Regions from separate parts of the Streptomyces sp. TLI_185 genome, predicted to be linked through region 3. Evidence: riboswitches for the same ligand, from Rfam matches in the RefSeq annotation. Region 3 holds a riboswitch; each other region holds the start of a gene.
The links. A riboswitch is a leader RNA that binds a small molecule or an ion and turns the genes downstream of it on or off. The one in region 3 is predicted to bind thiamine pyrophosphate.

Region 1: another riboswitch for thiamine pyrophosphate. It lies ahead of EDD92_RS33475 (thiamine ABC transporter substrate binding subunit); the one in region 3 lies ahead of EDD92_RS15065 (tetratricopeptide repeat protein).
Region 2: another riboswitch for thiamine pyrophosphate. It lies ahead of thiC (phosphomethylpyrimidine synthase ThiC); the one in region 3 lies ahead of EDD92_RS15065 (tetratricopeptide repeat protein).

What each region holds. Positions count from the first base shown of each region.
Region 1 covers NZ_RKRB01000001.1:7,220,131-7,223,400, reverse strand. The annotation lists gene EDD92_RS33480 (iron ABC transporter permease) at 1-552, opposite strand, end outside; gene EDD92_RS33475 (thiamine ABC transporter substrate binding subunit) at 597-1,673, opposite strand; TPP riboswitch at 1,762-1,869, opposite strand; gene rlmN (23S rRNA (adenine(2503)-C(2))-methyltransferase RlmN) at 1,893-2,999, opposite strand.
Region 2 covers NZ_RKRB01000001.1:5,204,779-5,208,048, reverse strand. The annotation lists gene EDD92_RS23935 (SsgA family sporulation/cell division regulator) at 1-56, shown strand, start outside; gene EDD92_RS23930 (YibE/F family protein) at 192-1,676, opposite strand; TPP riboswitch at 1,748-1,937, shown strand; gene thiC (phosphomethylpyrimidine synthase ThiC) at 1,930-3,270, shown strand, end outside.
Region 3 covers NZ_RKRB01000001.1:3,311,442-3,314,711, forward strand. The annotation lists gene EDD92_RS15060 (TetR family transcriptional regulator) at 1-489, shown strand, start outside; gene EDD92_RS15065 (tetratricopeptide repeat protein) at 684-1,547, opposite strand; TPP riboswitch at 1,606-1,793, opposite strand; gene EDD92_RS15070 (ferredoxin) at 1,861-2,133, opposite strand; gene EDD92_RS15075 (aldehyde dehydrogenase) at 2,138-3,270, opposite strand, start outside.

The DNA of each region.
Region 1 (3,270 bases), 3.9 Mb from region 3:
GGCGGCGACGGCGGGCGCGAGCGCCGGCAGGGTCACCTTCCGCCAGGCCCTGAACGGAGAGGCGCCCAGCATCCGCGCCGCCTCCTCCTGACGCGGGTCGAGCTGCCCCCACAGACCGCCGACGGTCCGTACGACGACGGCGTAGTTGAAGAAGACGTGCGCCAGCAGGATGGCCCAGACGGTGGTGTCCAGCCGTACGCCCCACAGCTCGTCGAGCAGTCCCCCGCGCCCGACGAGCGCCAGGAACGCCGTACCGACGACGACCGTCGGCAGCACGAAGGGGACGGTGACGACGGCGCGCAGCACCTGCTTGCCGGGAAAATCGAGGCGCGCGAAGACATACGCGCCGGGGAGCGCGACCAGCAGCGTGAGCGCGGTGGAGGCGAGCGCCTGCCAGGTGGTGAACCACAGCACGTGCCGGATGTCGGACTGCGCGACGACGTCCACGATCCGCCCGAACCGCCACACCCCATCCACCTTGAGCCCGCGCGCCACGATCGCGGCGACGGGCCAGGCGAAGAAGGCGGCGAAGAACGCGACGGGCACGGCCATCAGGCCGAGCCGCACCGCGCTCCCCGTACGCCTTCTGCGGACGGCTACTTCAGTACGAGTGACGTCCACGACTTGACCCACTGGTCACGGTTGGCGGCGATCCTGGTCGGGGCCATGGTCTCGGGGTCCTTGGCCGGCTGCCCGTACTTCACGAACTCCGGCGGCACCTGGGCGCCCTCGATCACCGGGTAGACGAACATGTTGAGCGGCATGTCCTCCTGGAACTCCTTGCCGACCAGGAAGTCGATGAACGCCTTTCCGCCCTTGGGGTTCCCGGCGTTGCTGAGCAGCCCCGCGTACTCGATCTGCCGGAAGCACGTGCCGTACGCCGTGCCGGTCGGCGCGGTCTTCGGCTTCGGGTCGCCGTAGATGACCTCGGCGGGCGGCGAGGAGGCGTAGGAGACGACGAGCGGCCGGTCCGCCTTGGCCTTCTTGCCGCCCGCCGACCCGGAGAACTCGTTGTTGTAGGCCTGCTCCCAGCCGTCGACGACCTTCACGCCGTTCGCCTTGAGCTTCTTCCAGTAGCCCTGCCAGCCGGCGTCGCCGTACTTGGCGGCGGTGCCGAGCAGGAAGCCGAGGCCGGGCGAGGAGGTGGCGGCGTTCTCGGTGACGAGGAGGTTCTTGTAGGCGGGCTTGACGAGATCGTCGAACGACTGGGGCGGGGTCAGCTTGTGCTTGCTGAAGTACGCCTTGTCGTAGTTGACGCAGATGTCACCGGAGTCGATGGGAGTGACCCGGTGCTTGGCCTGGTCGACCCGGTACTGCGCCTGGATCCGGCCCGCGCCCTTCGCCTCGTAGGACTGGAACAGCCCGTTGTCGAGCGCCCGGGAGAGCAGGGTGTTGTCGACGCCGAAGAAGACGTCGCCCTGCGGGTTGTCCTTGGTGAGGATGGCCTGGTTGACGGCCTGCCCGGCGTCGCCGTTCTGGAGGAACTTGACCTTGTAGCCGGACTGCTTCTCGAAGTCCGCGAGGACGTTCTTCGAGATCTTCCACGAGGCGTGGCTGACGAGGGTGACGGTCTTGGAGTCCGTCGAGCCCCCGCTGCCGGACGACGACCCGCACGCGGACAGCGTGACCAGGCCGAGACCGACCGCGGCGGCCACGAATGTCTTGGTGTGCACTGAATTCCTCCTGGCTGACCAGGAAGAGACGCGGCCCTGCCCGGGACCGCCGGAGAATTTCCACCGGCTCCCGGGCAGGGCGCAACAGCTCGAGTGAAGACCGAACTTCCTACCCAGAATGACCTGGGCAAGGTTCAGAGGGTCTGCGGCCCGGTTGCCGCACTCTCAGCGCTGTGGCGCTCCCCTGTCGGAATATGAAGATGTACGTACGGCCTCAGGTTACCGCTCGGTGGCCGCGAGCTGACCGCAGGCCCCGTCGATCTCCTGCCCCCGGGTGTCCCGGACGGTCACCGGCACACCATGTGCGGCGATGGCTTCGACGAAGGCCTTCTCGTCCTCGGGCCGGGACGCCGTCCACTTGGAGCCGGGGGTCGGGTTCAGCGGGATGAGGTTGACGTGCACGGGCTTGCCGCGGAGCAGCCGCCCGAGCCGGTCACCGCGCCAGGCCTGGTCGTTGATGTCGCGAATGAGCGCGTATTCGATGCTCAGCCGACGCCCGCTCTTCTCCACGTACTCGAACCCGGCGTCGAGGACCTCGCGCACCTTCCACCGTGTGTTGACGGGGACGAGGGTGTCGCGCAGCTCGTCGTCCGGTGCGTGGAGCGAGATGGCGAGCCGGCACTTGAAGCCCTCGTCGGCGAACCGGTGGATGGCGGGCACCAGCCCGACGGTCGACACGGTGATGCCGCGCTGCGACAGCCCGAGCCCGTCGGGGGCGGGATCGGTGAGCGCCCGGACGGCCCCGACCACGCGCTTGTAGTTGGCGAGCGGCTCACCCATCCCCATGAAGACGATGTTGGAGAGCCGCGCAGGCCCGCCGGGCACCTCGCCGTCCCGCAGCGCCCGCATCCCGTCGACGATCTGGTGCACGATCTCGGCGGTGGACAGATTCCGGTCGAGCCCCGCCTGCCCCGTGGCACAGAACGGACAGTTCATCCCGCACCCGGCCTGCGAGCTGATGCACATGGTCACCCGGTCCGGGTACCGCATCAGCACCGACTCGACGAGCGTCCCGTCGAACAGGCGCCACAAGGTCTTGCGTGTCGTCCCCTGGTCGGTCGACAGATGCCGCACGACCGTCATCAGCTCGGGAAGCAGCGCCTCCTGCAGCTTGCCGCGCGAACCGGCCGGGATGTCGGTCCACTCCGCAGGGTCGTGCGCGTACCGCGCGAAGTAGTGCTGCGAGAGCTGCTTGGCACGAAACGGCTTCTCGCCGATCTCGGCCACCGCTTCCTTGCGCTCGGCGGGCGTGAGGTCGGCAAGGTGCCGCGGCGGCTTCTTGGCTCCGCGGGGGGCGACGAAAGTGAGTTCTCCGGGCTTAGGCATGGCTGTACCAGTGTCGCAGATCAACTCATGTGACCTGCGGCTGTCGCTCGCTACGCTTGTCGTTGGTGGTCGTCACTGGTTGCCACCGAGCGGCGTAGGACGGCCCGGAGACGGCCCAGCGATGATCACTCGCCAACTGCCCGCCACTCGTCGAGACGGACCCTGACCTGGTGGTTGTGGGCGTGCAACGCTATGGCGTTCGGCACGCCATCCATACGTATGAAGACTCCGAAGGGCTGGCGGCCGATGACCTCCTATCGACGCGCTGAAG
Region 2 (3,270 bases), 1.9 Mb from region 3:
CCCACCTCGACGAGGCTCTGGACCGCATCTTGGCGGAGGAGCAGAGCGCGGGCTGAGACGGTAGAGCGGGGGCCGGCCGGAACGCTTCTGCGTGGGATGCGGAGGGCGCAGTAACGCTTCTCCATGCGCAGGGTGGCTGGACCCCGAACTGCCCGAAGTGTCTGTTCACTCGTGCCGGAGTGGCCCTCGCCTCACCGCTTGCGCCGTCGGCCCCGCCCCGTACGCGCCGCAGCAGGCGCTGCGCCCACCGTTCCCGCCGCCGGCTCCGGGCCGGGACGGTCGGCCGCGACCACCAGGGCCGCGAGCAGCGTCGTGACCGGCACCGAGGCGACCAGGCCGATCGAGCCCACCAGCGTCCGTACGATCTCCTCCGCCACCAGCTCGCTGTTGGCGACCGCCCCCACACTGCTCTGCGCGATGGAGAAGAGCAGCAGCAAGGGCAGCGCGGCGCCCGCGTAGGCGAGGACGAGGGTGTTGACGACGGATGCGATGTGGTCGCGGCCGATACGGATGCCCGCCCGGTACAGCCCCCGCCAGCCCATCGACGGATTCGCCTCGTGCAACTCCCAGACCGCAGACGTCTGGGTGACCGTCACGTCGTCGAGGACACCGAGCGAACCGATGATGACGCCGGCGAGCAGCAGACCGCTCATGTCGATCGACGGATACAGGCCATGGATCAGACCGGTGTTGTCGTCCGTGTTGCCGGTCAGTGCGGCCCAGCCGATGAACTCGGAGCCGAGCAGACCGATCAGCACGAGCGAGAGCAGCGTGCCCAGCACCGCCACGGACGTACGGGCCGACAGCCCATGACACATGTAGAGCGCGATCAGCATGATGGCGCTCGACCCGATCACCGCCACGAGCAGCGGATTCGAGCCCTGCAGGATCGCGGGCAGGATGAAGAAGGTCAGCACCATGAAGCTGACGGCCAGCGCGACCAGGGCCATCAGCCCGCGCATCCGGCCCACCACCACGACGGCGAGCGCGAAGATGCCGGCCAGCAGCGCCATGGGGAAGCGGCGGTTCACATCGGCGACCGAGTACTGCAGGTCCTTCGGCGCGGAGGGCTCGTAGGCCGCCACGACCTTCTCACCCTCGTGCAGTTGCCGCGACTGGTCCGGCTGCACGATCTCGGTGAACGTACGGCCCTTGTCCTTGCCGGTGTCGACGCGGATCGTCGCCTTCTTGCAGGTGCCGCTCGCCTGCTGCTGGGCGGAGGACCCCTCGGCGGTGGAGGTGTCCCCTGTCGGGGTCTCGCCCGAGGCGTTCACCGACTTGCAGCTCACGCTCACGACCTTGGTGACGGTCGCCTGCTGGGTCTGCCGGTCGAAGCCCACCCCGGAGCGCTTGTGCGCCGGGGCGCCGCCGGGCCACAGCACCACGAGGCCGACCAGCACGGCCGCGGTGAAGGGGATGAGGATGGCGGCGATGACCTTGCGCAGGTGCTTGGAGACGGGGGCCGCCGGACCGTGGCTGTGCGAGTGACCGTGCCCGCCGCCGGAACCATGGCCGTGCCCCGGCCCCTGCCCGCCACCGGACTCGTGACCGTGCCCGGCGCCGGCTCCCGGCTCGTGGTGGTGCCCGGCCCCGGAACCACGGCCGCTGCCGTCCCTGGAGCCGTGCCCGCGGGACGGCTCCGGAGGGGGGTACGGGGGCTGATGTGTCGTGGTCACCGCCCGATCATCGCAAGAACGACAGGGGCCCTCTGTTCAGCGCGCCCGAATTGACGCTAGCGTGGAGGCACCTTTGCACACGCGGGAGCTCGGAGCACCGGGCTGAGAGGGCGCTGACCTCCGTCCCAGCGATGTTTCACGTGGAACAGCACCGAAGTCGAGTGATGTTCCCCACGAAACGTCGACAGACGGAAACCGCTGCGTCGACCGCCGAACCTGTTACCGGGTAATGCCGGCGTAGGGAGTAGGTCTCATGACCAACAAGGACGCACGCACGCCTGCCTCCAGTCAGGACGAACAGCCCATTCAGGGCGAACAGTCCCAGGAGGCCGGGAAGTCCATCGGCTGGCACAAGGCATATGTCGAGGGCTCACGCCCCGATCTGCGGGTGCCGGTCCGTCAGGTGCATCTCACCAACGGGCAGTCGGTCACGCTGTACGACACATCGGGCCCGTACACCGATCCGCTCGTCGACACCGATGTGCGCAGGGGGCTCGCCCCGCTGCGCGAGAACTGGATCATCGCCCGCGGTGACACCGAGGAGTACGCGGGCCGCCCCGCCCGTCCCGAGGACGACGGGATCAAGCACACCTCTCCACGAGGCGGTCTGCGCAACCTCGACGCGGTCTTCCCGGGCCGGCCGCGTCAGCCGCGCCGTAGTCGCGACGGCAAGGCGGTCACCCAGCTCGCGTACGCCCGCCGCGGAGAGATCACGCCGGAGATGGAGTACGTGGCCATCCGGGAGAACGTCTCGCCCGAGGTGGTCCGCGAGGAGATCGAGGCGGGCCGCGCGGTGCTGCCGGCCAACGTCAACCACCCGGAGATCGAGCCGATGATCATCGGCAAGCGGTTCCTGGTGAAGGTCAACGCCAACATCGGCAACTCCGCGGTGACGTCCTCCATCGAGGAGGAGGTCGAGAAGATGACCTGGGCGACCCGCTGGGGCGCCGACACGGTCATGGACCTGTCCACCGGTCGCAACATCCACACCACGCGCGAGTGGGTGCTGCGCAACTCCCCCGTCCCCATCGGCACGGTGCCGCTCTACCAGGCGCTGGAGAAGGTCGACGGCCGCGCCGAGGAGCTCACCTGGGAGATCTACAAGGACACCGTCATCGAGCAGGCCGAGCAGGGCGTGGACTACATGACGGTCCACGCGGGCGTCCGTCTGCCGTACGTCCCGCTCACCGCGAACCGCAAGACCGGCATCGTCTCGCGCGGCGGCTCCATCATGGCAGCGTGGTGCCTCGCGCATCACAAGGAGTCGTTCCTGTACGAGAACTTCGAGGAACTCTGCGAGATCCTGGCCGCCTACGACGTCACGTACTCGCTGGGCGACGGCCTGCGGCCGGGGTCGATCGCGGACGCCAACGACGAGGCGCAGTTCGCGGAGTTGCGCACGCTCGGGGAACTCAACCGGATCGCCAAGCGTTTCAACGTACAGACCATGATCGAGGGCCCGGGACACGTCCCGATGCACAAGATCAAGGAGAACATCGACCTTCAGCAGGAGATCTGTGATGAAGCTCCGTTCTATACGCTCGGCCCGCTGACGACGGACGTCGCGCCGGCGTACGACCACATCACTTCTGGC
Region 3 (3,270 bases):
GCCGAGTCCTCGCAGGTGGCGCTGGGCACCCTCTACCGCTACTTCCCGTCCAAGATCCATCTGCTGGTCGCCACCATGCAGGACCAGTTGGAGCACATGCACGGCACGCTGCGGAAGAAGCCGCCGCAGGGTGAGACGGCGGCCGAGCGGGTCGCCGAGACGCTGATGCGGGCCTTCCGGGCGCTGCAGCGCGAGCCACATCTGGCCGACGCGATGGTGCGTGCGCTGACGTTCGCCGACCGGAGCGTCTCGCCCGAGGTGGACCAGGTCTCCCGCCAGACCACCGTGATCATCCTGGACGCGATGGGCCTGGAGAACCCGACCCCCGAGCAGCTCTCCGCGGTCCGCGTCATCGAGCACACCTGGCACTCGGCCCTGATCACCTGGCTCTCGGGCCGCGCCTCCATCGCCCAGGTCAAGATCGACATCGAGACGGTGTGCCGGCTGATCGACCTGACGGATCCGGCGGCGTCCGGAAAACCGTCCTGAGGAGGCCGGAGGAAGTCGGCCGCGGTTCGGCAGCGCCCTGAAGGGGCGCGGGGCCCCGCCGCTGCCGCGGCCGATGTCACAGCCGATGTGCAACCCCGCCGCGGAGCCGCACATCGGCACAGCCGGCGGAGCGCCCAGCCGCGCCCATGGGCCCGGTCTCAGCGGAGCGCCTGGCCGCGCCCGACGGGCCCGGCTCAGCCGATCGCCGTCAGCCCGCTCCAGCTCCGCCCGATCACCGCGCCGTCCGCCCACTGCGCCAGCAGCCGCCGCGCCTCCTCCTCCGGGGCCGCGAGGGACACCGTCTGGGTGCCCGCCGGCAGGCTCCGCTCCTGCTGATGGGTGCCCTCGCTGCAGCAGGCGCAGAGCACGCGGACGCTGCTGGCGGGTTCGGCGCCGTAGCCGTGCTCGCCGAACAGCTCGAGCAGGGCCCTCAGGTCGTCCACCTCGCCGGCCGCCACGGTCACCTCCAGGGTGGGCAGCTCGGAGGCCTCGAAGAGGAGCAGTTCGTCGAAGACGGGGTAAGTGACGCCCTCGTAGCTCCGCTCCCCCTTCGGCTCGCCGTCGTGCACGACGATCTCGCCGTACCGCCGCCCTCCGGTCACGGGTACGTTGACCACTCGCCCGCGCGTCGGGCACAGCCGCTCGATCCACACGACCTCGCGCTCACCGCCGGTGTCGAGCCGCACGCAGGCGTTGCCGAAGCGGCCCACGATCTCGCCCTCACCCGCCGGGAGGTCGATGCCGAAGCCGGCCCAGGCGTCGCGCGCCGTCGCCCAGTCGCGCTGGATGGTCGCCGCGATGCCCAGGTTCCAGTGCGCGGGGTCACCCTCGCCGCGCGGGGCCCGGGCGGCCGCCTCGCGTCCGAGCTCGTACGCCTTCGCCCAGTTCCGCAGGAACTTGTGGGCGAGCGCGGCGTCGTACCACCAGTCGGCGCTCGGTTTCTCGTCCGGGAAGTGGGCGAGCACCTGCTCGTAGAGGCCGGCGGCGCGCAGCCACTCCTCGGCCTCCCACGCCTCACGAGCCTGCTTGATCAGCTGTCCGGCCTCGGCCTTGCGCACTCTTCCCCGCCCTGATCGTTCCTACGGCATTCGCAGGAGCGTAGCCCCGGCACACAAAGGACCTACGAGACGGGTTCCCTTCGCCGGCATTACCCGGGTCAGGTAGTGGAGGTCGCCTTCCGGTCGCAGACCTTGCGATCCACGGTCTTCCGGCCTCTCAGCCCGGACCGTCGACGTCGGTCCCAGCGGACTGACTGCTTCACGCCAGAATCGGCTACTCCGGTTCGGACTCCCTCACTCGTCCCGTAGGCCAATTCCCAGAATAGAACATCCGACCGGGAATGAAACCCCTGAAAGGGTACTTTTTCGGGCTCTACTCCTCCGGCGGGAACACCGGCTCCCCGCTCCCCAACAGCGTGATCACGATCGCCTCCACCGGGCAGTTCTCCGCCGCGTCCAGGATGCGTTCGTTGGCGTCGGTCTCCGGCCCGACGGGGTGGGACTGCATGGCGGAGTCGAGACGGAAGGCCCCGGTCGCCCGGTGGACGCACTGGGCCGAGCCGATGCACACGGAGCGGTCGACCTCGACGTGCCAGCGGTCACCCGCCCCCACGCTCGAATGCGCTCGCGCGGGAGGTACCCCCATTCGCTCAGCCCTCCCAGCCCGCCGGGAGATGGATCATCTTGTGTTCGAGGTACTCGCCGTAGCCCTCGGGGCCGAACTCCCGCCCCAGGCCGGAGTTCTTGTAGCCGCCGAAGGGGCCGAGCATGTCGAGGCTGAAGGTGTTCACCGAGTACGTGCCGGTACGGACCTGCCGCGCCACCTCGATGCCGTGCCCGACGTCCGCCGTCCACACGCTGCCGCTCAGCCCGTAGTCGGAGTCGTTCGCGATCTTCAGGGCTTCGGACTCGTCGCCGTACGGGAGCAGGCAGATCACCGGGCCGAAGATCTCCTCCCGCGCTATCCGCATCGAGTTGTCGACGTCGCCGAAGAGGGTCGGCTCGACGTACCAGCCGCGGTCCAGGCCCGGCGGGCGGCCGCCGCCGGTGAGGATCTTGGCGCCCTCCTCCTGGCCGATGCGGATGTAGTCGAGGTTGCGCTGCTGCTGGCGCTTGGCGACGAGTGGGCCGACCTGGGTCGCCGCATCCAGCGGGTCGCCGACGACCAGGGCGCTCGCCGCCGCCGCGAAGGCCTCGGCGAACTCGTCGTAGCGCGAGCGCGGCAGGAGGATGCGGGTCTGGGCCACGCACGCCTGGCCGTTGTTCATCCAGGCCGCAGGGACGACACCCGCGACGGTCGTCGCCACGTCCGCGTCCGGCAGGACGACCGCCGCCGACTTGCCGCCCAACTCCAGTGTCACGCGGGTGAGATTGTGCGACGCCACCTCCATCACGCGCCTGCCCGCCGCCACCGAGCCCGTGAAGGAGACCTTGTCGATCCCCGGGTGTCCGACCAGGTACTCGCTGACCTCGCGGTCGGCGGGGAGGATCGACAGCACGCCCTCCGGCAGGCCGGCCTCGCGGGTGATGTCGGCCAGGATGTACGCGTCCAGCGGCGACTCGGGCGACGGCTTGAGCACCACCGTGCAGCCGGTGAGCAGCGCGGGCGCGAGCTTGGCGGCGGCCACGAACTGCGGGACGTTCCAGGGGACCACGGCCGCCACGACCCCGACCGGCTCCCGCCGCACCAGGATCTTCCCGAGCACGCCGTCGCGCTTCTCCTCGTACGTGAAGTTCCGGGCGACCGTGATCGCCGCGTCCCACACCATCATCGCGCCGAGCG